DNA from 3 places in the Ensifer sp. MJa1 genome. Region 3 is predicted to be linked to each of the others. Evidence: riboswitches for the same ligand, from Rfam matches in the RefSeq annotation. Region 3 holds a riboswitch; each other region holds the start of a gene.

Region 1 (9,474 bases), on a different contig from region 3:
TCGTCCGCCGGTGTCGGCGACGCCGTCGAAGCGCACGGCAATGTCGCCTGCTCCTGTCGCAAGAACGGCTTCGGCCTTGTTATCGATCTGGAAGCCGGCCGGCACGTCAAAGCGGATGCCGAGCTGGCCGTGCAGGAAGGTCTGGCCGCGCACATAGCCTTCCTGGGGGCTGTCGCCATAGAGCAACCCGTCGATGCCGGCGAGGTAGTAGTCGCGGCCACGATCGCCGCTGGTGCCCTCCGGGCCGAAGGCGCGGGCATGGCGGCGCGCGAGGTCGACGCGCTGCGGCGCGTTCGGGTGGCTGGAGAGGAAGTCGAGGCTCTGGTCGGATTCCGGGTCGACGGCCGTAAAGCGGCTATAGGCGGCCATCGAATCGAGGAAGCGTGCCGCGGCGTAGGGGTCGTAGCCGGCCTCGCCGAGCATGCGCACGCCGATGACGTCGGCCTGGAGTTCCTGGTTGCGCGAGAAGGCCGCGAGCCTGAGCTTGCCGCGCGCCAGCGCCTGCTTGCCGGCCAGATCGGAAGACAGCACTTCGGAGACGACACGGCTGGCAATCACCTCGGCTTCCTCGCGCTGCTGGCGCTCGATACCGTGATTGGCGGTGACGTGGGCCATTTCATGCGAGAGCACGGCAGCGACTTCCGATGCATCGTTGGCCAGCGCCAGCAAGCCGCGGGTGACATAGAGATAGCCGCCCGGCAAAGCGAAGGCGTTGATTGCCGGAGAATTCAAAATGGTGATGCGGTAGGACTGCTGCGGGTTTTCCGAGACCGCGGTCAATGCACCGGCGATGCGGGCAACCAGTCGCTCGGTCTTTGCGTCCTTGTATTCGCCGCCATAGCTCGCAACGATGCGCGGATGCTCGCGGGCGCCCATCTTGGCACGCGGATCGTTTTTCTGGACCTCGTCGACGATCTGCGGATTGGATGAGGGCGAGACGGTCGGCTCGTAGCTCTGCTCGATCAGCGGCTGGCATGCGGAGAGAAGCGCGGTCGCGAGCAATGCAACCACGGCGCGTGCAGGCATTCGCCCGCGTTTCGGCGGGAACCGGTCGTTTATGACTGTATGCCTTTCCATGCCTCAGCCCGTTTCCCGTCCGCCGCACCGTCCGCACTCAGCGAGACATTGGAACGGCGGCGTCGAAAGTCCTACTTTTTCAGCCCGGTAGCATCAATCTGCCGTAACTGTGTCAGCCCTGGTCTTGCTGTATCTGATTTCAGCGCCACCTGCCTAGTTTGTCCCAGTAGAAATAGTTGCCCCGTGGTATCACGGCAACGGATGCGCGAATATTCGCGCCTGCCGGATGTTTCGCGCGTCGCATGGCGTCGCGGTCAAATTGTGGCAAATGGCTGAAGGCGCCGAGAATCCCGGTCCTTGCCATCATTCGTTGCCAAGAAAGCGGTCGATCGCCGCATTGTCCCGCCGCTCAAGAAAGCGGTCGAGCGTGTCATGGGCGATAATACGCCCCCGGTCGAGAAAAAGCACGCGATCGGCCAGTGCCTTCACATCTTCGGGATGGTGCGTGATCATCAGGATCGTGTTGCCTTCTTCCGCGTGAAGCTCGCCAAGCAGCGCGCGCATGCCAGCGCGCATGCCCGGGTCCAGTGCGGCAAAAGGCTCGTCCAGAAGCAGAACGGGGCGATGTCGTACCAGCGCCCGGGCAAGCGCGACACGCTGGCGCTCGCCGCCGGAGAGCGTCGGCGGCAACCGCTGCTCGAAGCCTTCTAGACCGACACGGCTGAGCGCGTGGGCAATCTTTTCCCGGTCGGCCGGCGTCAGGCGCAGGGCCGGGCTGATGCCGAGGCCGACATTGGTCGCGACATCGAGATGGGCGAAGAGGTTGTTCTCCTGGAAGATCATAGAGACGGGTCGCTCCGACGGCGCCAGCGTCGTCACGTTCCGGCCGAGGATACGGACCTCGCCGCGGTCGGGGTCTTCTAAGCCGGCCACTAGGTGGAAGAGCGTCGATTTCCCGGATCCCGAGGCGCCGGCGACGGCGACGATGCCGCCCGTGGCGATGGTGCAATCGAATTGCAGCGTCGTCGTCTCGAAGCGGATCTCGACGTCACGGAGTTCTATGGCTGCGGCAGGATGGGTCATGCTTTGCGTCCTTCGGGCCGGCGGCCGTCTTCCGCCGTGCCGAGAATCGTGAAGATCAGGCACAGAAGCCCGAGAAACAGGGCAAGACCGGCGGCATCAGCGGTCCGGTAGCTGCCCATGCGGCTATAGAGCAGCCAGGGCAGGGTGACCATGTCCTGCGAGCCGAAGAGCGCCACGGCGCCAAGATCGCCGAGCGACAGGGCCATGGCGAAGGAAAGCGCCATCAGCAATGGCCGGCGAAGGGCGGGAAAGTCGATCCATCGCAGGCGATGGAAACCGCGGATGCCGAGACTTGCCGTCAAGCGCCCGGAGCGCGCCGCATGGGTCGCCATGGCCGGCGCCAGAATGCGATGGACGAAAGGAAGCGCCATCAGCGCGTTGATCGCCACGACGATGACGGGTGCAAAGCGCGCGACGTCGCCGAAGGGGCGAAGCAAGAGGAACCAGCCGGCGCCGAGCACCACCGGAGGCACCAGCAGGATGAGCGAGGTACTGGCACCAATGGCGCCGGCAAAGCCGCGGGCAAACGGCCCGGCGTGACGTGACGCGACCATGGTTGAAGCTGTGCGGATCATCACCGCTGCCATGGCCACGGAAGTCAGGGCCGAGCCGAGCGCGATCGCGGCACTCGTCGCCAGGGCACGGTGGACATGTTGATCGCGGGCGAGCTTGAGCAGGTCGGCCTGAAGGCCGGAGGCGATGACGGCGATCAGCGGCGCGGCGAGGAACAGCAGTGCCAGGGCGATCCACACCCCGTCGTTGAGGCGTGACAGCGATGTCACGCCATCGAAGCGGCGGACGGTGCGGCCGCCGGTCATGCCCTGCTGCGGTTCCGTCGCCAGATGGCTAAGGATGAGCAGCAGCAGCCCGGTGATGGCGATCTGCAGACCAGAAAGGGCGATGGCGCGCGGCGGGTCGAAATCGAAGCGGAGCGCCTGGTAGATCGCCACTTCGATCGTGCTTGCCGCAGGCCCGCCGCCAAGCGTCAGTACCAGGGTGAAGCTGGTGGCACAGAGCATGAACACGAGGCCGGCCGCACCCGGCAACAGGCCGCGAAGCACGGGCCACTCGATGAAGCGGAAAAGCGCGTGGGAGGGCATGCCGAGATTGGCGGCTGAGCGCCAGTATTCTGCGGGAATGCGCTCAAGCCCGGCTAGGAAAAGGCGGGCCGCAAGCGGCATGTTGAAGAAAACATGGGCGATGAGGATGCCGAACAGGCCGTAGATGCTGACCGGTTGCTCCAGTCCGATGAGGCGCAGGCCGGAATTCAACAGCCCCTGGCGGCCCCAGATCTCGATCAGCCCGAGCGCGCCGACGAGGACGGGCAGGCCGAGCGGCAACGCCATCAGCCGCAACAGCCAGATGCGCCCGAAAAACTGTGGCCGCCGTGCGAGCGCCCGCGCCACGGGTATCGCGAAGAGCACGGATAGCAGAGTGGAAAGGCTTGCCTGCAGGAGCGTGAAGCGGGTGACGCGCCAGATATAGGCGTCGAACAGGGTGCTCTCGTTCGCGCCGCCGGTCTCTGCGAGCAAGGCTGCGATCGCCAGGCTGACGAAGAGCAGGAAGGCGCCGAGGCAAAGCGCCCCGGCGACGACAGTCATGCGGTTTTCGCGAAGCGCGAACAAGCCGGCCTCAGTTCTTGCTCATCGCGGCAAGCCATTCGTCGATCCAGGCCTTGCGGTTCTTCGCGACCTCTTCCGATGGCAAAAGGAAGGTCTTTTCCGGATTGACCAGCTTGCTGAAGGCGTCCGGCAGCGGTTCGCTGGTGGCGCCGACCGGCATCATCCAGTTGGTGGTCGGGATGATCGACTGGAACTCAGGGCCGGTCATGAAGGCGAGAAACTGCTTTGCCAGTTCCGGCTCCTTGGCATTCTTGGTCATGCCGGCGACTTCGATCTGGATGTAGTGCCCCTCGGAGAAAGCCGCCGCCTGATAGCGCTCGGTGCTTTCCGCGACCATGTGGTAGGCCGGCGAGGTGGTGTAGGAGAGCACCATCGGCGCTTCGCCCTTGGTGAAGAGGCCGTAGGCTTCCGACCAGCCTGGCGTGACCGTCAGGACGCGATCCTTAAGCTTCGCCCAGGCGGCACCTGCCTCGTCGCCATAGACGGCCTTGACCCAGAGCAGCAGCCCGAGGCCCGGCGTCGAGGTGCGTGGATCCTCGATGACGATCTTCTGCGATGCGTCGCCTTCGACCAATTCCTTGAGGCTCTTCGGCGGCGCCTTCAGCGTTTCGGTGTCATAGACGACAGCGAAGTGGCCGTAGTCATAGGGCAGGAACGTATCGTCGGCGAAGCCGCCCGGGACCTTCAGGTCCTTGGTGGCGACACCGTGCGGCGCGAAGAACCCGGTGGCCTTGGCTTCAGCGACGAGATTGGTGTCGAGGCCGAGCACGATGTCGGCTTTTGAAGCCTCGCCTTCGAGCTTCAGGCGCGTCAAGAGTTCGACGCCATCGGCGACGCCAACATAGTTGACCTTGCATTCGCAGGTCCTTTCGAAGGCCTCGGCGACCTTGGCGCCGGGGCCCCATTCGGTGATGAAGCTCTCGTAGGTGTAGACGGTCAGCGTCTTGTCGGCCGCGGCAGCGGTACCGGCTGTTACAAGACCAGCCGTTGCTACCAGCGCTAGCCGGCTAAACATTTTCAGTGAAAACTTGGACATGGAAAGCACCTCTCTCCCAAAGTTCGTTGTTGCACGGGAAAAGGGCGTATCGGTGCGATCGCGTCTAATCCCTCCGCCGGTATGAGCCGGATCAGGTTCCGCGGGTTGGCGTTTCGACGCCTCTCAGCCTCCGGCCGCCATGCGGTCGGGAGGCACCCCGTTAGAGCGGCAAGAGATTTACCGCCACGGCGGTTTGATGGCAAGTCGAGATTGTGGCCGTGATGCTTGCCAAGCGACGTCACGTCATGCGTTTGCGCATGATGGCATCTGCGCTATGACAGCGTGCAAAGACCCTGCGGAGGACCGTCATGCCCGATATGCTTGTTCGACTCTATGCCCTGCCGTCGCAATCCCGGTCGCGGCTTGGCCCAGGCATCAGCATTCGCCGCGCGATGGCGCCGGAGCGCCGCCTGGTCGTTTCCTGGATCGAAAAGACGTTTGGCGCCGGTTGGGCGAGCGAGGCGGAAGGCGCTTTCTCCTCGACCCCCACGCGCATTCACATCGCTGTTTTCGAAGGCCGGGTCGTCGGCTTTGCCTGCCATGACGTGACGGCGCTCGGCTTCTTCGGTCCGACGGGGGTCGATGAAAGCATGCGCGGGCAGGGGATTGGCGAAGTGCTGCTGCTGGAAAGCCTGACGGCGATGCGGGATGCCGGTTACGGTTATGCGGTCATCGGTGGCGTCGGCCCGGCAAAATTCTACGAACGCGTGGCCGGCGCGATCGAAATTCCGGACTCTACCCCCGGTGTCTATGCGGGCATGCTGTCTTCCGAGGTTGTGGCCGAGAGCGATTGATATCCGGCTGCAAAACGAGGGTAGCGCTGTGCGTTTCTTCGTTTTCCTTCTGCCCTCCTTTGCGCTATGGGCTTTGCCATGGCTCGATCCACCTACACCATTCTTCTCGGCGGCGCGTTGACGCCCTCCGACCGGCTGACAGAGCAGCTCCGTGACAGCCGCTTCGTCGCGGCCGATGGCGGCATGCGCCATGCGCGGACCCTGGGCGTGGTGCCCGATGTCTGGGTGGGTGATTTCGACTCGACCGAAGAAGCCCTGCTGTCCGAATTCTCAGCCGTGCCGCGTGAGCCTTATCCGGCGGCAAAGGCGGCGACGGACGGCGAAATTGCGGTTGAAGCCGCGCTGTCGCGTGGGGCCGACCGATTGATCTTTGCCGGTGCGCTTGGCGGCACCCGCAGCGACCACGCCTTTCTGCACCTGCTGCAGGCCGTTGCTCTTGCCGAACGCGGCCTTCCAGTCCTCATGACTTCGGGAGAGGAGGAGGCCTGTCCGCTGCTTGCCGGAGCGTTCGATCTCGATCTGCCGAAGGGCTGCCTCTTTTCCGTGCTGGGTTTGACCGAGCTGACCGGTCTTTCGATCGTCAATGCGCGTTATCCGCTCGATGATTTCACCTTGCCGTTCGGCTCATCCCGAACCGTTTCCAACGTCGCGGAGGGTCCCCTTCGCTTCACTCTCAAGAGCGGACGCGCCATCGTGCTTGCCCGCCCCTATGACCTTTCCGGAGCCTGAGCCTTGGCGCCTCCCATTCTGAAACTCGACGATATCTTCCTCACCTTCGGCGGCACGCCGTTGCTTGCCGGCGCCAATTTTCAAGTGGAGCCGGGCGACCGCATCTGCCTCGTCGGCCGCAATGGCTCGGGCAAGTCGACGCTGATGAAGATCGCTGCAGGGCTTGCCGAGGCGCAGACGGGCGAGGTGTTCCGTCATCCGTCGGCGACCATCCGCTACCTGCACCAGGCACCGGACTTCGACGGCTACGACACGGTGCAGGCCTATGCCGAGGCGGGGCTCGGCCCGAGCGACGATCCTTACCGTGTCGCCTACCTGCTGCAGCATCTGGGCCTCACCGGTGAGGAAGATCCGAAGCAGCTCTCGGGTGGCGAGGCACGCCGCGCGGCGCTCGCCCGCGTCATGGCGCCCGAGCCGGACATTCTGTTGCTCGACGAGCCGACAAACCATCTCGACCTGCCGACGATCGAATGGCTGGAAGACGAGCTCATCCGTAGCCGCTCGGCGCTGGTTCTGATTTCGCACGACCGGCGCTTCCTGGAGAAGGTGTCGACCGCAACCGTCTGGCTCGACCGCGGACAGTCGCGGCGGCTCGACCGTGGCTTTGCCCATTTTGAGGCCTGGCGCGACGAGGTGCTTGAAGCCGAAGAGCTGGAGCAGCACAAGCTCGGCAAGGCGATCGAGCGCGAGGAGCACTGGCTGCGCTACGGCGTGACGGCGCGACGCAAGCGCAACATGCGCCGCCTCGGCGAGTTGCAGACCATGCGTGCAGCCTATCGCGGCCACAAGGGGCCGCAGGGCACCGTGCAGGCAACCGCCGCCGACGCCAAGGAATCCGGCAAGCTGGTGATCGAGGCCGAAAAGATCAGCAAGGCCTATGGTGACCGCACCATCGTCGCGCCGTTCTCGATCCGCGTGCACCGGGGCGACCGCATCGGTCTCGTCGGCCCGAACGGCGCCGGCAAGACGACGCTTCTGAAGATGCTGACCGGTCAGATCGAGCCGGACACGGGCACCGTCAAGCTCGGCACCAACCTCGAAATGGCAACGCTCGACCAGAAGCGCGAAGACCTCAACCTCGACGACACGCTGGCGCACTACCTGACGGACGGGCGCGGCGACAATCTTCTCGTCAACGGCGAGCAGCGCCACGTCACCGGCTACATGAAGGACTTCCTGTTCCAGCCGGAGCAGGCGCGCACGCCGATCCGTGAGCTTTCGGGCGGCGAGCGGGCACGGCTGATGCTGGCGCGCATCCTGTCGCGGGCGACGAACCTTTTGATCCTCGACGAGCCCACCAACGACCTCGACATCGAAACGCTCGACCTCCTGCAGGAGATCGTTGCGGGCTTTGCCGGAACAGTCATTCTCGTCAGCCACGACCGCGACTTCCTCGACCGCACCGTGACCTCGACGATTGCCCCGGCCAATCCCGAGGAGCCGGACGGCCGCTGGATCGAATATGCCGGCGGTTACTCCGACATGATGGCGCAGCGCAAGGGCGCGATCGAGGAGAAGCGTAGGGCCGAGAAAGCGGAAAAGGCCAAGGCGAGCGAGGCAGCAACACCTGCCGCGGAGGCGCCGAAGGCGACCAAGGGCAAGCTCTCCTATAAGCAGAAATTCGCGCTGGAAAACCTGCCGAAGGAGATCGCCAAGGCGGAAGCGGAGGCCGCCAAGCGCGAGGAAAAGATGGCGGATCCCAACCTCTTCTCCAAGGACCCGAACGCCTTTGCGAAACTCGCCCAGGAACTGGAGAAGCTGCGCGCCGATCTTGCCCGCATGGAAGAAGAGTGGCTGGAACTCGAGATGCTGCGCGAGGAACTCGAGGGCTAAGCGACAACGTCCGGTGCGTTGAAGGTTTCCAGGAGATATGATAAGTAAAACTTATTATCTCAATTGTGAACGATCCGGATGCCCTTCAAACTCGAATCCGAAACCATCGGAATGCTGTTGACCGACGTCTCGCGCCTTTTGCGCGGGGCTTTCGATCGCAAGGTCAATGCGATGGATCTGGGCATTACGCCCGGCGAGGCGCGCACGCTCATCCAGGTGGCGCTGACAGAAGGCATCAAGCAGGCCGAGATCGCCACCCGCATGGGCATCGAGCCGATGACGCTGTCGGCCTATCTCGACCGCCTGGAGGCGATGGGGCTTGTCGCCCGCGTGCCCGATCCGGCTGATCGTCGCGCCAAGAATGTCGTGATCACCGAAAAGGCCACGCCTCTGCTCACGGAGCTGATGGTAGGACTGCGCGAGATGATGAACGCCTATACGGCAGGGCTCGACGAGGCGACACGCGAAGTCCTCTGTGCCAACCTGCGCATCCTGCGCCACAACCTGCGTGAGCTTGATCCGTGCCTCGCCGGCAAGGAGACCGAGGAGAAGTCCGGAGCTTCGCGATGACGCGGCGCATGAGCGAGCGGCGCACGAGCATCATCGGCGCCTTCCTGGTTGCGCTCGGCCCGGTCTCCATGGCCCTCTACACCCCGGCGATGCCGGAACTGGTGCGCGCCTTCTCTTCCAGCGAGGCGGCGATCAAGATGACGCTGTCGCTCTATTTCGCCGGCTTTGCCTTTGCCCAGCTCGTTTCCGGAACGCTGTCCGACGTCATCGGCCGGCGTCGCGCGACGCTGATCTTCATGGCGATCTATCTTTTCGGCAGCCTGATGGCCGCCTTTGCGCCTTCGGTGGCGGTGTTGCTTGCCGGGCGGCTGGTGCAGGGCATCGGCGCATCGGTCGGCATGACCGTGGCACGCGCGATCGTGCGCGACCAGTTCACAGGCACTGAGGCTGCGCGGATCATGAACATGATCGGCATGATGCTGGCGCTCGGGCCTGCGGTGTCGCCGACCCTCGGTGGGCTGGCGCTCGGCCTTTTCGGCTGGCAGTCGATCTTCTTTCTGATGGTCGGCTTTGCCGCCATGGCCTGCTTCACCGTGCAGTTCTTCATGGCAGAGACCTCGACGCCGGATCCGGCCAAGGGCCACCTGAAGCCGATCCTTGCGGCCTATCGGCGCTTGGTGAGCGACAGCCGCTTCATCTCCTCGACTCTCGTCATCGGCGGAGCGGTCGGTGCGCTCTACGCCTGGGCGACCATGTTGCCTTTCGTGCTGATCAACGAAGTCGGCCTGGCGCCGACCGAGTTCGGCGTCGGCATGCTGATGCAGTCGGGCCTGTTCTTCTCGGGGACCGT
Region 2 (9,474 bases), on a different contig from region 3:
AAAATGCCCTCGCGCGGAAATAAACGCAGGCGCGTCTCGCGAATACGAGCTGACGCAAGCCGGACAGCCGGACCTTGTTTCGATCGCCTGCCGGGACGCCTCCCTATGGCAGACGCGGCTTGCCATCATCAGGCCACAAGCCGGCGCCGGCGAACCGCTCGATGCGGATGCGGAGAAGAAGGCGCTTGCCGGCTTGAAGTAGCCAGGGGTTGTTCAGCGCGCGGTCTCGATCGGTACCGTGAGGCTGACCTTGACCGGGTCCATCGTCACGAAGGTCCGGAAGCGCTTGATGTTCGGGTTGCCGAAGAACATGCGGCGGGTGAAGGCTTCATAGTCGGCCATGGTCGGCACGATAACAACAAGCATGAAATCGATGTCACCGGTGACATAGTAGCATTGCTGCACCTCGGGCGCGGCGGTAAAGGCGGCCTTTGCCGCATCGAGCAGGGCGAGCTGCTCGCTCTCGACTTCCACTTCGACGAGGATCGTCAGCGCCTGGTTGACGCTGACCGGATCGATCAGCGCGACGTTGGCGCGAATGACGCCGGTTTCTTCCATGCGCTTGATCCGTCGCTGGACGGCGGGCGCGGAGAGATTGACGGCCTCGCCGATCTGGCGCTGCGGCGTCGTATTGTCCTTCTGCAGGATGGCGAGGATCGCAAGGTCGAAGCGATCGAGGTCGGTCGTCGGCTTTTTAGGAACGGCCATCTGGTGTCTGGGGATCCCTTACGTTCTGGAACGGCAGAGGCGCGGAAGCCGCGCTCTTTCCTTACGGTGCCAGCTTTACAAACTTGCAATTGCACGCATCATTTAGAGCGCATTTCTCGTCCGTAATGAAATAGATTTTCGCTGCTTACGGAGATTGCAACATGTTCCTTGCCAACACTCACGCCGATTTTGGCCAACCTCTGCTGCCTGGCGACGCCGACCTGCTGTCGCTTGCCGCAGCGGAAAGCGTCGAGCGTCAGCTCGCCTTGCGTGCGGATCATCGACCGACGCCGCTGCACAGCCTGCCGGCACTGGCCGGCGAACTCGGTGTTGCCGGCATTTTCGTCAAGGACGAAGGCCATCGCCTCGGGCTTGGCAGCTTCAAGGCGCTCGGTGGTTCCTATGCGGTGATCCGCCTTGTGCTCGAGGAGGCGGGACGGCTGCTTGGGCAAAGCCTCGATATAGCCGATCTCGATCGTCCAGAGGTCCGTGCGATCGCCGAAAAGATGACCTTCGGCTGCGCCACCGACGGCAATCATGGCCGATCGGTCGCCATGGGGGCGCAACTCGTTGGCGCGAGGTCTGTGATCTTCGTTCATTCGGGCGTCAGCCAAAAGCGCATCGACGCGATTGCCCACTATGGCGCCGAGATCGTCCGTGTCGCCGGAACCTACGACGATACGGTGCATGAGGCGGCGCGTGTTTGTGAGGCGAGCGGCTGGACCGTGGTCTCCGATACGTCATGGCCCGGTTACGAATACATTCCCAGTCTGGTCATGCAGGGCTATACCGCGCTCTTGAGCGAAGCGCTGCGCCAGATGGATCGGCCGCCGACCCATGTCTTCGTCCAGGCAGGTGTCGGTGGCATAGCCGCCGCCAGCGCGGGGCATCTGGCGTTGCGCTACGGGAAGGATCGGCCGCGTTTCGTCGTCGTCGATCCGGCGCGGGCCGCCAGCCTCTACGAGACAGCCAAGGCGGGCCATGTCGTCAAGGTCCCCCATGGCGAGCCGACGATCATGGCGATGCTCGAATGCTATGAACCGTCGCTCGTTGCCTGGCGTATCCTGTCGCGCGTTGCCGACGCCTTCATGACGGTCGATGAGGACGATGCCGTGTCGATCATGAACCGCCTGGCGCGGCCGGTCGGCGGTGATCCGGCGATCGTCTCCGGCGAGAGTGGTGGTGTCGGGCTTGCCGGTCTGGTGGTCACTGCCCGTAATCCCGCATGGCGCGAGGCTCTTGGGCTGACCGCCCAGTCGCGTGTCTTTGTCATCAATACCGAGGGCGCGACCGATCCGGAGCGCTATGCCGCGCTGGTTGGCCTGGCGCCAGACGCCGTTGCGAAGACATCGAACGAAAGGTAGGAGCCATGATTGGAGCGAACTTGGGTCGGCTTGTCGAGGACATGACCGCCTGGCGGCGCGACCTGCACGCGCATCCGGAGTTTGGCTTTGAAGAGCAGCGCACCTCCGCCTTCGTTGCAGCGAAGCTTCGCGAATTCGGGCTCGATGAGGTGGTGGAAGATGTCGGCGGCACCGGTGTCGTCGGGCGTTTGAAGCGCGGCAGCGGCAATCGCGCCATAGCGCTACGCGCCGACATGGATGCGCTTCGGATTCCGGAGCAGGGAGATGTGCCCTATCGCTCGACCCGACTCGGCACGATGCATGCTTGCGGCCACGACGGTCATACGGCGATGCTCTTGGGCGCAGCCAGGATGCTGGCCGAGGACGGCGGCTTCGATGGCACCGTTTGCTTCATTTTCCAGCCGGCCGAGGAATGGGGCAAGGGTGCGCAGGCGATGCTTGCCGATGGTCTGATGGAACGCTTCCCTTTCGACGAGATCTACGGTCTTCACAACATGCCGGGGCTACCGGTCGGCCGCTTCGAGACCCGCACCGGCGCAATCATGTCGGCCGAGGACAATTTCGAGATCGTGCTGAAAGGCGTCGGCGGCCATGCGGCGCGGCCACACTCAGGCAATGAGACGCTGGTTGCCGCCTGCGCCACCGTCGTCAATCTGCAGACCATCGTGTCGCGCCGCCTGTCTCCGGCCGACATTTCCGTTGTCTCAGTCACCGAACTCTTAACCGATGGCACCCGCAACGCGCTGCCCGGCCTTGCGCGCATCCTGGGCGACGCCCGCAGTTTCCGTCCGGAGGTCAGCGCCAGGATCGAGGCGGAGATGCGTGTTATCGCCAAGGGCACGGCCGATGCCTATGGCTGCGAGGTCGCGGTGACCTATACGCGCGAATTCGTGCCGTTGATCAACGATCCCGTTCTGACCGGCCATGCCTTCGCTGCCGCCGAAACAGTGTTTGGTGCGGACAATGTCGCGACCGCGGCGGAGCCGATGACGGGTTCAGAAGATTTTGCGCGCTTCCTTGAACACGTGCCGGGGTGCTTTGTCTTCATCGGCAATGGCGAAGGTTCCGCACCGCTGCACAACCCGCGCTATGACTTCAACGACGACGCCCTGATTTTTGGTGCGCGGTTCCATGCGGAAGTTATCAGGCAAAGATTGGCGCCGGCCGATTACGCACAGGCTTGAAACAGGACAATGACATCAATGCAAATCATCAATGCCGACCGTCTCCTCACCCGTATTCGGGACCTCGGCGACATCGGCCGCGATCCGCACGGCCAATTGACGCGGCTCGCCGCGTCCGACAACGACAGGGCGGGGCGGGATTGCCTCCTTGGCTGGCTGAAAGCAGCGGGGCTGGACGTCGTCGTCGACCGCATCGGCAACATCTTCGGCATCTGGCGTGATGAGCACAATGTCGACGCGGCACCGGTCATGCTTGGCTCTCACATCGACACGGTCATCAATGCCGGCGTTTATGACGGCTGCTATGGTGTGCTCGCTGCGCTCGAAGTGATCGAGACGCTGAAGGAGCGCGCGATTGCGGCCAACCGCCCGATCGTCGTTGCCGCCTTCACCAACGAGGAAGGTGTTCGCTACGCGCCCGACATGCTCGGTTCGCTCGTTTATGTCGGCGGTCTCTCGGTCGAAGCGGCGCTGGCGACCGTTGGTACCGACGGCTCGGTGCTTGGCGAGGAGCTTGAACGGATCGGCTATGGCGGTGACGTCGATCCGGGTTTCCGGACACCCCATGCCTATGTCGAACTTCATATCGAGCAGGGCCCGGTGCTGGAGCGCGAAGGCTTTTCGATCGGCGCAGTCGAGAACCTGCAGGGCATTTCCTGGCAGCGCATCACCATCAACGGCGATGCCAACCACGCCGGCACGACGCCGATGGCGATGCGTCGGGATGCAGGGCTCGCTGCCGCCCGCGTCGGCCTGTTTCTGCGCGAGCATATCGCCCGGTCAAATGCGCCAAGCGTGGCGACGATCGGCACAATGCGATACGAACCGGACGCGATCAACGTCATCCCGTCACGCGCCATTTTCACCGTCGACCTGCGCGACCCGGACGAGGGCCGGTTGCAGGCACTGGAGGCGACGCTCTCAGATTTCCTGACGCGTGTCGGTGCAGAAGAGGCGGTCGAGATTTCCGTCGAGCGCCTTGCGCGCTTCCAGCCGGTCGATTTTGACCAGGGCATCGTTGCGGCCATCGAGGCTTCGGCGAATGCGCGTGGCCTGAAGAACCGGCGCATGACCTCAGGCGCCGGCCACGATGCGCAGATGATCGCCCGCATTGCGCCGACGGCGATGATCTTCGTCCCGAGCCGCGACGGCATCAGCCACAATCCGCGTGAGCACACGGAACCGGATGATCTGGTCGCCGGCGCGAATGTGCTGCTGGACGTGGTCGAACGGATGGTTGGTCGTGGCTAGAGAGCCAATTGGGGCGAGAAAATCCAACGGTCTGTATCCGTAGTTCCGCCGGCACACTCCGGCAGGTCGTGGTCGGGATAGACATTTCTCGAATGTAAGCGCCTACACCAATTGAGCTGGTCCTCGCGCATCAGAACCCGTTCCTACGCGCACATCCGGCGTCCGGTTTCGAGGAATAGCGCAGGTCCCCCCTCGTTGCGACGAGGTTGGCTCTCTTCAAGGCTCTCTTTTGGTGTGAACGGTCTTCTGCCGGGCGGAAGGTTCAGGTTGGCTCCGTTCGAAACGCCTTTCCGGCGCCTGGCGGAAAAGGTTCAGGAAATTGTTGCCGCCGTGCCAATCGTCGCCGCTTGGTCCGTAATCCCGTGAGTCGCGCGAGGATGACTGGTGCACACTACGGCTACCGCTGTCGATGACGCCACCTCCGCCGCCTGCGCCGCCACCGCCGGGCACACCGCCTACGCCGCTACCGTCGCCGGTGCCCCAATCGCCGCCACCCCCATCGCCACCGCCCCCATCGCCGCCGCCCTCTGTGCCGTTGCTTCCGCCGCTCCCGACGTTTTCGCCACCCTGGTCGGTGCTATCAGCGCCATTTCCACCATTCCCGCCGCCGCCATCGGCGTCGTCCGCATGGGCCGAGGCAATCCAGGAAAAACCCGCGGCAAAACTGCCGCTGTCATCGAGGCGTGGCAGATCTCCAGCGAGTGCCGCAAGGCCGCCCATCGACAGGGCCGTCAGTCTCAGCCGGCGTGTCCTCAAGGCTTTCTCCCTGTGTAACGGCGTTGTTTCGTCGTCTTACAAGAGTGCCGCAGAAGACGCAGCTTGGCGTGAATGACGGGTTCGGCGGCCGCGACTTTTGCGTGAGCCTTACATATCGTTCAACCGATCAGGGGGCAAGCGATTGCCCAAGGGCAGGCTCCAGCATCCGGCTCGCGGTCGGGAGGGAGTGCGAGTCATCCCTCCCGACGTATTGCGCCTTACCTTGTAGCTTCGACCTCAGCGACCGGCATGTAGAGATCTCCACCCTCGCGGTACTTCGCCGCCATCGCTTCCAAGCCTTCCTTCTGTGCTTCCGCACGAATGTCGTGCGAGATCCGCATCGAGCAGAACTTCGGGCCGCACATCGAGCAAAAATGCGCGACCTTGTGGGCTTCTTTCGGCAGGGTCTCGTCGTGGAAGTTTCGGGCGGTCTCCGGATCGAGCGAGAGGTTGAACTGGTCCTCCCAGCGGAACTCGAAACGGGCGCGCGACAGCGCGTCGTCGCGCACCTGGGCTGCCGGATGACCCTTGGCGAGATCCGCGGCGTGGGCAGCGATCTTGTAGGCGATGACGCCGACCTTGACGTCGTTGCGGTCGGGCAGGCCCAGATGCTCCTTCGGCGTGACATAGCAGAGCATGGCGGTGCCGAACCAGCCGATCATGGCAGCACCGATACCCGAGGTGATGTGGTCGTAGCCCGGCGCAATGTCGGTCGTCAGCGGCCCGAGCGTATAGAACGGCGCCTCGCCACAGGTCTTCAGTTGCTTGTCCATGTTCTCCTTGATCTTGTGCATCGGCACGTGGCCGGGGCCTTCGATCATCACCTGGCAGTCTTTTGCCCAGGCGATCTGGGTGAGTTCGCCAAGCGTCTCCAGTTCGGCGAATTGCGCTGCGTCGTTGGCGTCGGCAATCGAGCCAGGGCGCAGGCCGTCGCCGAGCGAGAACGAGACGTCATAGGCGCGGCAGATGGCGCAGATCTCCTCGAAATGCTCGTAGAGGAAACTCTCGCGGTGGTGATGCAGACACCACTTGGCCATGATCGAGCCGCCGCGCGAGACGATGCCGGTGACGCGGTCGACGGTGAGTGGGATGTAGTGGAGCCGCACGCCGGCATGGATGGTGAAATAATCGACGCCCTGCTCGGCCTGCTCGATCAGCGTGTCACGGTAGACCTCCCAGTTGAGGTCTTCGGCAATGCCGTTGACCTTTTCCAGCGCCTGATAGAGCGGCACGGTACCGATCGGAACCGGCGAGTTGCGGATGATCCATTCGCGGATGTTGTGGATGTTGCGGCCGGTCGACAGGTCCATGACCGTGTCGGCGCCCCAGCGGGTCGCCCAGACCATCTTCTCGACCTCCTCGGCCATCGACGAGGTGACGGCGGAGTTGCCGATATTGGCGTTGATTTTCACCAGGAAGTTCCGGCCGATGATCATCGGTTCGGATTCCGGATGGTTGATATTGGCCGGCAGGATCGCCCGGCCGCTGGCGATTTCCTGGCGGACGAACTCGGGGGTGACATGATCAGGGACATGGGCGCCGAAGCTCTCGCCATCGCGGACCTTCGCGCGCGCCGCATCGCGGCCGAGGTTCTCGCGGATCGCCACGAACTCCATCTCCGGCGTGATGATGCCGGCGCGCGCATAGGCAAGCTGGGTCACGGCCTTGCCGGCGGTCGCCTTCAGTGGTGTGTGCTGGAGCGGAAAGGTCGGCGTCAGTCGGTCGCCGGTCGCAAAGCCGTTGTCCTCCGGCCGCACGATCCGTCCCTCGTAAGTCTCGACGTCGCCGCGGGCGAGGATCCAGTTGCGGCGCAGCCTCGGCAGGCCCGCCTCGATGCTGATCTCGGCATCGTCGGCCGTATAGGCGCCGGAGGAATCATAGACCGTGACCGGCGGCTCGCCGGAGGTCGGGTGCAGTGCGATCTCGCGCATCGGCACGCGGATGTCCGGGTGCAGGACACCAGGCTTGTGGATCTTGCGGGAGGCGGGGAGCGGCCCTTGTGTGACCGAGAGGGCTGCAGGTTTGGTGGCAATATTCATGACGAGGCTCCAAGTTGCGGTTGGAGACCCAGTTCTGATGCCGAGAGGATGAAAGACGCGCCGCCGGACGACCGACTAAGCGGAGTCGTGGCTTCGATATCTGCACCGTCCCTACGCCAGTATGAACTGGATCAGGTTCAACGGGTCACTGCGCCACAGCCGGCAAGCCGACCATCCAGCAGTATCTCAGCCCCTTGGCGGGACCCCCCTGGTGAATGCCCAGAAGATAGCCATCGATCGGCCTGCGTCGTCAAGCGTGAATTCGCTCGTCGATCAAGATGCATCCTATGCGGGAATTTTCGGTCTCTCCGGAAAGCCTAGCGGCCGGACTTTTCCGGTGCGCCGCGTTCGGCGTAATCGGCGCGGTTGATGCCGTGACGCTGAAGCTTGTCGTAGAAGGTCTTGCGTGGAATGCCGAGCGCTTCGATCGTTGCCTTGACGTCGCCGCGCTGAGCGCGAAGCACCTCTTTCAGGATCTCCGCTTCGTAGCGCTCCAACCGCTCTGGCAGCGCGTAACCCGGCTGATCGGTTGCCGCAGCGGTCTGGCCCAGCGAGCCTTCGACACCAAGCGCGACCCGCTCGGCAAAGTGCGAGAGTTCACGCACATTGCCGGGCCAGGCATGAGTCATCAGATGTCGTTGCACCGCCGGCGAGACGACCGGCGCGTCGCGCTTGAAGCGCTCGGTCGCGCGGGTCAGGAAGTGCGAAAACAGCAGCGGGATATCGTCGCGACGCTCGCGCAGTGGCGGGATGGACAAGGTGACGACATTCAACCGAAAATAGAGATCCTCGCGGAAGTCTCCGCGTTGGACCGGGTCGCCGAGGTCGATCTTGGCGGCGGCAATGACGCGGATATCGACGGGGCGCACCTGGTTGGTGCCGAGCGGCGTGATCTCGCGAGCTTCCAGAACCCGCAGCATCTTGACCTGGGTGGCCGGCGGCATCGCTTCGATTTCGTCAAGAAACAGCGTGCCGCCGCTTGCATGCTCTATCCGTCCCACGCGCTTTTTCAACGCGCCGGTGAACGCGCCCGCTTCGTGGCCGAAGAGTTCGCTCTCGATCACCGTCTCCGGAAGTGCCCCGCAATTCAGCGCCACGAAGTTGCCGTCGCGGCGACGGCTCCAATTGTGCAGCAGCGTGGCCACCACTTCCTTGCCGCTGCCGGTCTCACCGGCGACGAGCACGTCGACATCGGTATCGGCGATATGTTTGATCGTTTGGCGCAGGCGGTCCATCACCGGCGTCTGGCCGATCAGCGGCAGGCTGTCGCCGGCGGTCTCGGCTGCCCGCTTCAAGGCGCGGTTTTCCATGACGAGCCGGCGCTTTTCGAGCGCGCGGTGCACGCTCTGCACCAGCCTGTCGGCCGCAAAGGGTTTGGGAATGAAGTCGTAGACGCCGTCCTGCAAGGCTTGCACTGCCATCGGGATGTCTCCGTGGCCAGTCACCAGGATCACGGGCAGGTCCTTGTCGAAAGTCGCGACACGGCGAAAAAGTTGCAGCCCGTCAATGCCGGGCATGCGGATATCGCTGACAACGATGCCGTCGAAATCGGCATCAAGCGTCTCAAGCGCCTCGGCGGCGCTCGCATGGGCCGTAACGCTCAAGCCCGCAAGCTCGAGCGTCTGCTTCATCGCCTTGCGCAGATCATTGTCGTCGTCGATGAGATACACGGACGGCTGCATCGTTCAGGCCTTTTTCAGGCGTACCGTGAAGACGGTGCCCTTGTCGCTGGTTTCAACGAAGATCTCACCGCCATAGTCGGCGACGATCTCCTTGGAGATGGCAAGGCCGAGGCCCAGCCCCTCGTCCTTGGAAGTGTTGAAGGGGGTGAAGAGATCTTCGAGGATCTCCGGGCGGATGCCGGGGCCATTGTCTGCGACGACGAGCAAGAGCCTGTCGTCGGGGCCGTGTTCGCAGTGCACGCGGATCTCGGCGTCGGCGCGTTCGCCCAGCGCTTCGAGTGCGTTCTGCAACAGATTGATCAGCACCTGTTCCAGCCGGATGCGGTTGCCGAAGACGCTGAGGCCATTTTCGGGAAGGTCGATGATGATGGCGTCCATTCGGCCGGCAAAGCGGCTGCGCAAAAGCATCAGGGCGCCCTCGATCACTTCGCGCATGGGGGTCGGTTCGGCGACAAAGCGGCCCTTGCGGGCGAAGCCGCGCAATTCGTCG
Region 3 (9,474 bases):
TGCCGCGCGAGCCGGGCTGGCTCGAAACCCTGGTGCTGCCCGTCCTTCGCGATAAGTCGCTTGGCGCCATTGGCCCGAAGCTGCTTTTCGAGGATGGGTCGCTGCAGCACGCCGGCCTCTATTTTGCCCGCAACAAACAGGGTGTCTGGTTGAACCACCATTTCTACAAGGGCATGCCCGGCGCCTATCCGCCGGCACAGGCGGGCCGCATCGTTCCGGCCGTTACCGGCGCCTGCCAGGTCATGCGCCGCGAGGTCTGGGACCTGGTCGGGGGGTATGCCGAGGACTTCGTGATCGGTGACTACGAGGACAGCGACCTCTGCCTGAAAATCCGCCAGGCCGGCTTCGAGATCTATTACGAGCCGGCGGCCTGTCTCTACCACCTCGAGCGCCGCTCGATCAGCCGCAGCCAGGATTACACCCGCGGTGTCGCAAGCCAATACAATGCCTGGCAGCACACCGAACGATGGAATGACGACATCAGCACGCTGATGCCGAACTATCTCGGCGCCGACCAGGCGGCAGTGCCGTTGAACCCGAATATTGCCGCCAGGAGCGCCGCATGAACCAACCCGCACTTCGCCACGCAGACAGCCTGCAATCGGACTGGCAGCCAAACGAAGACCGTCTTGAAGGCATGCTTCAAACGCTCCTTGACAATCGTTTCCTGCCTCAGCCGGATAGCAACAACGTCTTCGTCGGAGACGGCAACTACCGGGCGGTCGGCACCGAGTTCCTCGGCCACTTCATCCGTCTGGGCGGCCTGAAGCCGGAAAGCAGCGTCCTTGACATCGGCTGCGGCATCGGGCGTATGGCGGTTCCGCTCACCCAGTATCTCGACGCCGACAAAGGACGTTATGTCGGCATCGATCCGGTCGACGGCGGCATTTCCTGGTGCCGGCAGTTCGTCGCACCGGTCTATCCGAATTTCACGTTTCAGCATGTCGACATCTCGCACGAACTCTATAATCCCTCAGGCAAGATCAACGGCAAGGCACTGAAACTGCCCTATCCGGACCGGCAGTTCGATTTTGCGATCATGACTTCGATCGTCACGCATCTGCCGCCTGACGAGGTGCTCGTCTATCTGAGCGAGATCGGCAGAATGCTGAAACCGGGCGGACGCCTGTTCATGACCGCCTTTGTCGTCGACCGGGTGGCCGCGGCAAACGAGAACGGCAGGCGTGATCCGCGCCTTGCCTTCAACCGCAGCGGCGACGGTCCCTGCTGGTTCGTGCCGACCCTGCCCCCGCTTGCAGCAGTCGGTTTCGACGACGGTTTCCTCGACCGGGCTCTCGAACGGGCAGGTTTCCGGATAGCCTTGAAATCGCTTGGCCACTGGCGCGGACAGGATGCCGGCCATTACCAGGATGTCTTTGTCGCCGAGCGCCGGGGTATGAGCGGATGACAAAACGCATTCTGGTTGCAGCCCACAATCATCCGGCCCTTCACCCTGGCGGAACCGAGATCTTTGCGCACGATCTCTTCCGCGCCTATCAGCGAGCCGGGCACGAGGCGCTTTTTCTTGGCGCCACCAATCAGATCCACCGCGAGATCCGCCCGGGCACGAGTTTCCAGGCGATCGGGTCGGCGGGCGACGAAGTTCTGTTGTGGTCCGGCCATTTCGACCGATTCTTCATGAGCCAGATCGACCTCTACGGCGTCGTGCCTGACCTCACCGAACTGTTGCGCGACTTCCGCCCCGATGTGGTGCATCTGCACCACCTCCTGCTGCTCGGCGCCGAATTCCCGCACATCGTGCGGCGCACCCTGCCCGACTGTCGGATCGTGATGACGTTGCACGACTACTATCCGCTCTGCCACCACGACGGCCTGATGGTCCGCACCAGCGGCAAGGAACTCTGCCACAAGTCGGCTCCGGACCGCTGCCATGCCTGCTTCAAGGACATCCCACTCGACCGTTTCGTGCTGCGCGAGCAGCATCTGAAGGCACTGCTTCGCACGGTCGACCGGTTCATCGCGCCAAGCCAGTTCCTGCGTCAGCGCTTCATCGACTGGGGACTCGACGGCGAGCGCATCAGCGTGATTGCCAACGGGTTGCCGCCGCGTGACGCGCCGGCGCGCAAGGACCGCCAGGAGAACGATCGCCCGGTTTTCGGCTACTTCGGCAACCTCAACCCCTGGAAGGGCACCACGGTGCTTTTGGAAGCGGCGCGGCAATTGATCGACGAGGGCCTGCGCTTCGAGCTTCGCGTCCATGGCGGCGCGCCGTTCCAGAGCGAGGGTTTCAAGGACGAGATCACGCGCCTGTTCAAGAAAACGGCATCTGCCGTCCAGCAGCGCGGCGCTTACCGGCGCGAAGATATTGCCGAACTCGTCTCCATGGTCGACTGCACGATCGTGCCCTCGATCTGGTGGGAAAACGCCCCCCTCGTCATCGGCGAGGCTCAGATTCAGAAAAAGCCGGTCATTGCCAGCAACATCGGTGGCATGGCCGAGATGGTCCAGGATGGGACAAATGGCCTGACGGTTCCGCCCAACGATTCGCGGGCCCTTGCCGCTGCCATGCGCCGCATGGCGGAAAACCCGGATCTGAGGCGGCGCCTTTCGGCCAATGCCCGCAAGCCAGACGATATCGACACCACTGCCCGCCGCTATCTCGCGCTGATCAACGCGATAGAGCCGACACAAACCGCCGCGGCCTAGAGGGAAGACAATGACGACTGCAGCCGATAAACCAACCGTCGCACCGGAACAAGGCAACGCCAAACCCCTGAAGGGCCGCGTCGACGCGATCGACCAGGGCCGCGTCTTCGGCTGGGCTTTCGATCCGGCAACCCCCGAGAAGCGGCTCGCCATCCGCGTGCTGCTCGACGGCAAGATCATCGCCGAAGCGATGGCCGACCGCAATCGGCCGGACCTCAAGCGCAACGGGATCGGCGACGGTAACCACGCCTTCGAGATTTCGCTGCCAGAGTTGGCAAACGCACGCGCTGGCGAACTTGTCGTGCTCGCGTCGACCGGACAGGGCGGCGATCTGCCGCTGCGCGTTCCCAAGCCCGACGAACAGGCGGCCGAAGCCTTGATCGCGGCGCCATTGACGAAGGTCCTCGACAAGCTCGACGTGCTGATGGCCGCTCAGCGCCAGCTGCAGGTCTCGCAGCGCTCGGCCCTGCGGCCAAGACTTGGAGAAGGCGAGGAAGGCGAGAATGTCGAACTCTCGGCAATCCAGGACGACGTCGCCAATCTGCGCACGGAGATCACCCAACGGCTGACCGATCTTGACGTTCATCTCATGCGCCTCGATGGCGTCGTGGCTGGAATGGAGAAGAGCCTGACTGCGCTCAGGCAGCGGTCCAATGGCGATCTGAAGCCGACGCTGCTCTTGCTCTTCGTGCTTGCGGGCTTTGCCGCAGGCGCCATCCTTTCGCTCATCATCCGGACCTGAGGCGGACATATGCCCAATTCGGAGCAGGCAACAGCCGTCGCCCCCGCACCGTTTGCCAGGATCACCCGAGGCGGACGCATCGTCGCATGTCCGATCGATGAGACATTGCTGCTGGTAATCGGGGCTGGCGCCGCCATGGCCGACCAGGTGCCGGTCGAGATCGATGAGGATTCGTCGACCCAAGCAATTGCATCTGTCATCGGGTGGCGACTGGCGACGTCCCAAGGCTCCGGCACGCATGGTTTCGCCGCCCTTCTGCCATTCGACGGCACCGAGCGCATGCCGGCAACGGTGCGCTTCGGCAAAGATGGCGCCGGTAAACGCTACATTGTCGCGCCGCGCGCGGCCTCTGCCCAAGATGTGGCAGGCATGCTGAAGGAATTTGCAGGCCCCCAGGCCGTGCACGTGCTCGGCCGCCTGGTGGATCTCATGATGAAGCCGCCGCTTGGAGAACAAAAGCTCACGGCGATCGCCACCCTGCTGAAAGCCGGAACGACGAGCGACGGATATATCGAGCTTCTGGGCGAGGGCCACGACGACGCCATCGCGCTCAAGGGCTGGGCCCATGACATGCCAGGCGGTGCTTCGCGGGCGATCATCAGGGCGGATGGCTCTTGCCTTGCCGAAACCAGCATTGCGGTTTTCCCAAGGACCGATGCGCCTGACGGCGCCGTCGGCTTTGTCGGCCTTCTGTCGGCGGAGGATCTACCACGGGCCCGCGACATCCAGGGTATTTTCTACCGGGGAAAAGGCGCCTGGCGTTACCTCGCGGTCCATGAGCGCAAGCTCGTGGCCGGCCCGCTGGAGACGCCCGGCCATATCCGCTCGATGCTGCTGCAAAGCCAAAGCTCGCCCCAGGTGCTCCTGCGCCTGCGCGAGGCAGCCAACGGCTTTGACGGCACGGAGACGATTTCGGGCCTGCCAGTACCCGTGCGGCTTGGTGTCGACAGCCTCTTTCAAGGCGATGACGGCGCCTTCCTGATTTCCGGCTGGCTGCTTGACCCGGACGACCATGTGCAAAGCGTTCGCCTGCGCCGCCAGCGCGCGGAAGAGCGGCTCGACGGCTCCTGGATCAGGACAGAACGCCCCGATGTCGAGGAGGCGTTTGCGGACCGGTCGGACTTCAAGAATGCTTTTGAGGGACATCGCCGTTCCCACGGGTTCATCGGCTTTGTCGGCGAGCTGGCCGGCGATCACGCAAGCCCCGTCTATCTCGAGCTTACCCTTCGCGACACGCGTCGCGCCTACATGCCGCTGTTTCCGGCCAGGGTAACCGCCCGTCACGCAGCCCTTCGCCTGCTGAACTCGATCGATCCGACGAGCTGGTCTCTGCCCGACATCATCGACCGCCAGATCGTTCCGTTCCTGAGCGCTGCGCGCACCCGTCCGCCGGCCGTCGAAACCGTGCTCGATATCGGAGCCTTCGACCAGGCACAGGGCCCGGCGATCATCATCGCAACCGGTGAGGCCGACGAGGATTTCGCCGCTTCTTTGGGCCTGCTTGCCCTCGACCCGCATACACGGCGGGCGCCGATTGTCCTTGTACTGCAATCGGAGCGCTTCCGCAGACAGGCAGCGCGTATCCGGCAGATCGCCGAATTCTATCGGCTGCCGTTGCGGCTGGTATCGGTCGAAGGCGCCGGCGACGCCTGCGACCTGGCCCAGGCGGGTGCGCGCACGATCGACAACGAGACCGTTGTCCTCTTGTCTGCCTCGCTGACGCCAGCCAATCCCGGCTGGTACCAGACGCTGATCGCCACTTACGATGCAAACAGGGGAAGCATCATTTCGCCGACCCTTGCCTATGAGGACCATTCGATCCGCTGGGCCGGAAGCCCTTCGCTCGACCGCCCGGATCACCTGCAATCAAGCCGCTACGCCGGTTATCCGATTGGTGCCGTGAACCGCCTCAAGCTGACGCGGGTTGCAACGGCATCGCTCGAATGCTGCATCCTGCCACGAAGCGCCCTGGTCGAGGACACGGGAACAGCACCCGCCTATCTCGGCGCGTCGCTGAAAGGTCTCGACCTGGCGCTGCGACTGAGCGGCAAGGGATACGAATCCTACTGGCTGCCCTCTTTGCAGATGCTCGGATCGGATGAGGCCGGCGCCGCCGGTTCGGCGGCATCGGCGCGCTATGTGGAACGCGCCGACCAAACGATTTTCCGCGCGCGCTGGATGTCCGCGGCAGAGCCGGAAATCGCCACAGCAAGGGAGATTTCCGCATGAGTGAGAAGCTCCGCGTTCTCGTTATTTCGCACGGTCATCCGACCCACTCTCTCGGTGGCGCTGAGATTGCCTCGCATAGCCAGCACAAGGCCTTAAACGGCCTGCCCGGCATCGAATCGGTCTATCTCGCCCGCGTTGGTAACCCCGTGCCACGGCATGGTGCTTCGGCGCTGATGAGCCTGAGGCTCGCCACGGACGAGGTGCTTTATCACGCCGAGGATTACGACCACTTCTTCCTGTCCAACGGTGACACCGACGCCATTCGCCAGGATCTCTTACGTTTCGTCGGCGACATCAGACCCGATATCGTCCATTTCCACCACATCATCGGCTTCGGGCTCGAAGCGCTTTATGCGGTTCGTGACATGCTGCCGAAGGCGCGTATCGTTGTCACTTTCCACGAATATCTGTCGATCTGCCACAACCACGGGCAGATGGTGAAGCGACCGTCGGGCCAGCTTTGCAACGGCGCTTCGCCGATCAGTTGCCACGGCTGTTTCCCGGATATCCCGGTTTCGCGCTTCGTGCGGCGCGAACAGTTCGTGCGCGGCATGCTCAACCTGGCCGACGCCTTCATAGCCCCGAGCGCCTTTCTTGCCAACCGCTATGTCGATTGGGGGATCGAGGCAGAAAAGATCTTCGTCATCGAAAATGGCATCGTGCTTGGCGACAAGGCGCCAGCGCGTGACCTGCCTGCGCCGACGGCCAGACGCAACCGCTTTGCCTATTTCGGCCAGATGACGCCGTTCAAGGGTGTTCACGTGCTGATCGACGCGGTCTCGCGGGTGCCCGACGAGATCTGGGGCGACGATTCCTCGCTGATGATCTTCGGCGGCAACCTTGAACGCCAACCGAAGGACTATCAGGAACAGGTCGCCAAACTGATCGAGGACGCCGGCCGCCGCGTCCGCTTCTACGGCTCCTATCAGAACCAGGACATGCCACGGCTGATGCGCTCGGCCGACTGGGTGGTGATGCCGTCCGTCTGGTGGGAGAACTCGCCCATCGTCATTCAGGAGGCGCTGCACCACGGCCGACCGATCCTCTGCTCCGATATCGGCGGCATGGCCGAGAAGGTGCGGGACCGCCTGGACGGCTATCATTTCCGCGCCGGCAGCGCCCAGGATCTCGCCGACCGTCTGATCGACGTCCTGAGCACGCCGCGGTCTTGGGACAATCTGCGCGCCACGCTCCGGCGGCCGATGAGCCATACCGAGAGCGCGCGCGAACATGTGGCGCTCTACCGCAAGCTGCTCAATGGAGCGCCGGAAGAGACACGCAGCGCCGCCGTAGCCTGAAGGTTCCGCCGGGCGCGGTGTGATGGCGGCGTCCCCGGCTGAAACCCGCCGGCGCCGTTCGACCATGGCGGTGGCTGCTCCTTTTTTCAATGCAACCTGGAGTTCATTGAAACTCGGAAGCCTGAACCGCGCGCATCCGGGCTGCTTGCTGTCCTAATCTGTTGCCTGGATCGCCCTGCCATCATCGGGCCTCCACCATTGATGGAAGTGGTGGACCGGCCCGCGCCCCTGCCCGACTCGCAAGCCATTAGCAGCGACAAGCGCCTCGTGCAGATAGGCCTTGGCAGCGACGACCGCGTCCGAAAGCGTCTGCCCGCGGGCCAGGCCAGCGGCGATTGCCGCCGAAAGCGTGCACCCGGTCCCATGGTCATTCCTGGTCTCGACCCGCGGCCGCGACAAACGAAGGACCTTTTCGCCGTCGAAGAGAATGTCCACGGCCTCCTGGCCCTTGCCGTGCCCACCCTTCATCAAAACTGCGCCTGCGCCGAGCTTCAAAAGAAGCTCCGCCTGACGCGAAACCTCAACCTCATCTTCGGCAACGGAACGTCCCGTCAACAACGCCGCCTCCGGCAGGTTCGGCGTCAACACCAGCGCCGTTGGCAGCAACTGCTCCTTGAGTGCCGCAATCGCATCCGAACGCATCAGTATATCGCCCGAAGTCGCAACCATGACCGGATCGATGACCGCCGCCTGACGGTAGCGTTTCAGGCCACCGGCGATTGCCGCAATTGTCTCCTGCCGCGAGACCATGCCGATCTTCACCGCACGAACGGCGAGGTCTGAAAACACCGCATCGATCTGCGCGGAAACGACAGCTGGGGAAACATCTTCGACGGCGGTAACGCCGCGGGTGTTTTGCGCCGTGATCGCCGTGATCACGCTGGCACCGTAGACGCCGAGTGCCGAAAACGTCTTCAGGTCTGCCTGGACACCCGCACCACCACCGGAATCCGAGCCCGCGATCGTGACGGCGATAGCAGTCATGCCCGGCTCCACTGAAATGTAGAAGCAGCTCTGATGATGGCGAACGCGCGGGCCAGTGACCAACTCAAGCACGTACAAACTGAGGTGGGTCGTCGATGCAGTATGGAGGAATCCGACAGATCGAGCCCCTGGGCCGGTCGCCTCGCCCCCCAGAGTTCTTCGTCGCTACATTCTAAACTGCATACTGGCACCAGTGATCTCCCGAAACCAAAATCACGGAGATCCAGACGAACGGCGGAGGCGCGGGAGTGCCAGAGAGGCCCTTGCCGTTCCTACGCCGGTATGATCCGGATCAGGTTCAAGGGTCTGGCTCACCGCCATCTCAGCACAGTCAATGTGCGCCCCTCGGCAGGAGGGATGCTAGGGCAGCGTAGGGGGGGGTGTCAAACCCGAACCACTGTGACAAATAGCTCAGAAGATGATTTGCTGAGTGGAGTATCCATCCGAGCAGGGCCGCAGGATTTTGGGTGCCGCGCGTGGTAACGTCGGTTCATGGAGATCGATGAGGACAAGATCGACGATGCGGTTTTGGCGCTGCTATGGCTGACGCTGCATAACGAACGCTGTGCCTGGAAGGGCTTCGACTGGGCAACGACGGATCGGCTTCACAAGAAGGGCTTGATCGGCGACCCAGTCAACAAGTCGAAGTCATTGATCCTGACCGATGAAGGCTTGGCGCGTTCGCAAGCATTGTTCCGGGAGCTGTTTACGCGGCCGCCGCAATAGCCGTCCCTTTGTGTGTCTTCCATTGCCACGGCAGCAGTTCGTGCAGGCGGGAGACGGGAAGATCGGCGATGCGGCTAAACACATCGGCGAGCCACGCCTTTGGGTCGACGTCGTTGAGACATGGGATAATCGCGGCGCGATCTCCTCAGGCCATTTTCTCTGTTGATACTGGTAGGGGTGGTTGCCCCCGATAAGATGGGAATACGGGCTCCCGATTGGCACCGGGCCCAAACATCATTCGTTGGAGGCAACCATGAACCAGTATATCGGGCTCGACATTTCCTTGAAAGACACCGCGATCTCAATCCGGCAAGACGGCAAACGCATCTGGCGCGGCAAGTGTCCTTCGGACCCCAGGCTTCTGGCAGATATGATCCGCAAGCATGCGCCGCATGCCAGACGCGTCGTCTTCGAGACGGGGCCGTTGTCGACGTGGTTCTATCACGCCCTGACGGCTGAGGAGATGCCGGCGATCTGCATCGAGGCCCGGCATGCGCAGAAGGTTTTGAACGAGACGCTCAACAAGACCGATGCCAATGATGCGGACGGGTTGGCGCAACTGGCGGAAGCCGGCTTCTACAAGACCGTCCGGGTAAAAGCGTTCGACAGCATGCTGACGCGCACGCTGGTCGGGGCGCGCAATCAGCTCCTGAGCATTTCGATCCAGATCAGCAACCAGATTCGCGGCCTGATGAAGACGTTCGGCCTCATCGTCCCCAAGGGAACAGGCCGCGTGTTCGACGGCCACGTGAAGGCACTGCTGGATGGCAATGACGACCTGGCACGGATCATATTGCCCCTGCTCGATGCCTGGCGCGACATACGCAA

What was found. Region 3 has a riboswitch for thiamine pyrophosphate ahead of thiD (bifunctional hydroxymethylpyrimidine kinase/phosphomethylpyrimidine kinase). Riboswitches for the same ligand answer to the same signal wherever they lie in the genome.
Region 1: another riboswitch for thiamine pyrophosphate. It lies ahead of thiB (thiamine ABC transporter substrate binding subunit); the one in region 3 lies ahead of thiD (bifunctional hydroxymethylpyrimidine kinase/phosphomethylpyrimidine kinase).
Region 2: another riboswitch for thiamine pyrophosphate. It lies ahead of thiC (phosphomethylpyrimidine synthase ThiC); the one in region 3 lies ahead of thiD (bifunctional hydroxymethylpyrimidine kinase/phosphomethylpyrimidine kinase).

Annotation. Positions count from the first base shown of each region.
Region 1 is NZ_JAKUMO010000008.1:73,638-83,111, reverse strand. It holds gene MKZ91_RS13230 (M48 family metalloprotease) at 1-1,026, opposite strand, end outside; gene thiQ (thiamine ABC transporter ATP-binding protein) at 1,381-2,100, opposite strand; gene thiP (thiamine/thiamine pyrophosphate ABC transporter permease ThiP) at 2,097-3,701, opposite strand; gene thiB (thiamine ABC transporter substrate binding subunit) at 3,733-4,737, opposite strand; TPP riboswitch at 4,810-4,928, opposite strand; gene MKZ91_RS13210 (GNAT family N-acetyltransferase) at 5,067-5,552, shown strand; gene MKZ91_RS13205 (thiamine diphosphokinase) at 5,631-6,281, shown strand; gene MKZ91_RS13200 (ABC-F family ATP-binding cassette domain-containing protein) at 6,285-8,114, shown strand; gene MKZ91_RS13195 (MarR family winged helix-turn-helix transcriptional regulator) at 8,193-8,684, shown strand; gene MKZ91_RS13190 (multidrug effflux MFS transporter) at 8,681-9,474, shown strand, end outside.
Region 2 is NZ_JAKUMO010000002.1:400,485-409,958, forward strand. It holds gene MKZ91_RS04580 (hypothetical protein) at 1-202, shown strand, start outside; gene MKZ91_RS04585 (Lrp/AsnC family transcriptional regulator) at 214-708, opposite strand; gene MKZ91_RS04590 (diaminopropionate ammonia-lyase) at 870-2,072, shown strand; gene MKZ91_RS04595 (M20 aminoacylase family protein) at 2,078-3,256, shown strand; gene MKZ91_RS04600 (Zn-dependent hydrolase) at 3,275-4,507, shown strand; gene MKZ91_RS04605 (hypothetical protein) at 4,724-5,263, opposite strand; gene thiC (phosphomethylpyrimidine synthase ThiC) at 5,482-7,302, opposite strand; TPP riboswitch at 7,393-7,522, opposite strand; gene MKZ91_RS04615 (sigma-54-dependent transcriptional regulator) at 7,620-8,984, opposite strand; gene MKZ91_RS04620 (sensor histidine kinase) at 8,988-9,474, opposite strand, start outside.
Region 3 is NZ_JAKUMO010000022.1:4,782-14,255, reverse strand. It holds gene MKZ91_RS24660 (glycosyltransferase family 2 protein) at 1-566, shown strand, start outside; gene MKZ91_RS24655 (class I SAM-dependent methyltransferase) at 563-1,408, shown strand; gene MKZ91_RS24650 (glycosyltransferase family 4 protein) at 1,405-2,667, shown strand; gene MKZ91_RS24645 (hypothetical protein) at 2,678-3,409, shown strand; gene MKZ91_RS24640 (hypothetical protein) at 3,419-5,638, shown strand; gene MKZ91_RS24635 (glycosyltransferase family 4 protein) at 5,635-6,936, shown strand; gene thiD (bifunctional hydroxymethylpyrimidine kinase/phosphomethylpyrimidine kinase) at 7,090-7,920, opposite strand; TPP riboswitch at 8,173-8,276, opposite strand; gene MKZ91_RS24625 (DUF6429 family protein) at 8,413-8,646, shown strand; partial or broken gene MKZ91_RS24620 (transposase domain-containing protein) at 8,627-8,788, opposite strand; gene MKZ91_RS24615 (IS110 family transposase) at 8,900-9,474, shown strand, end outside.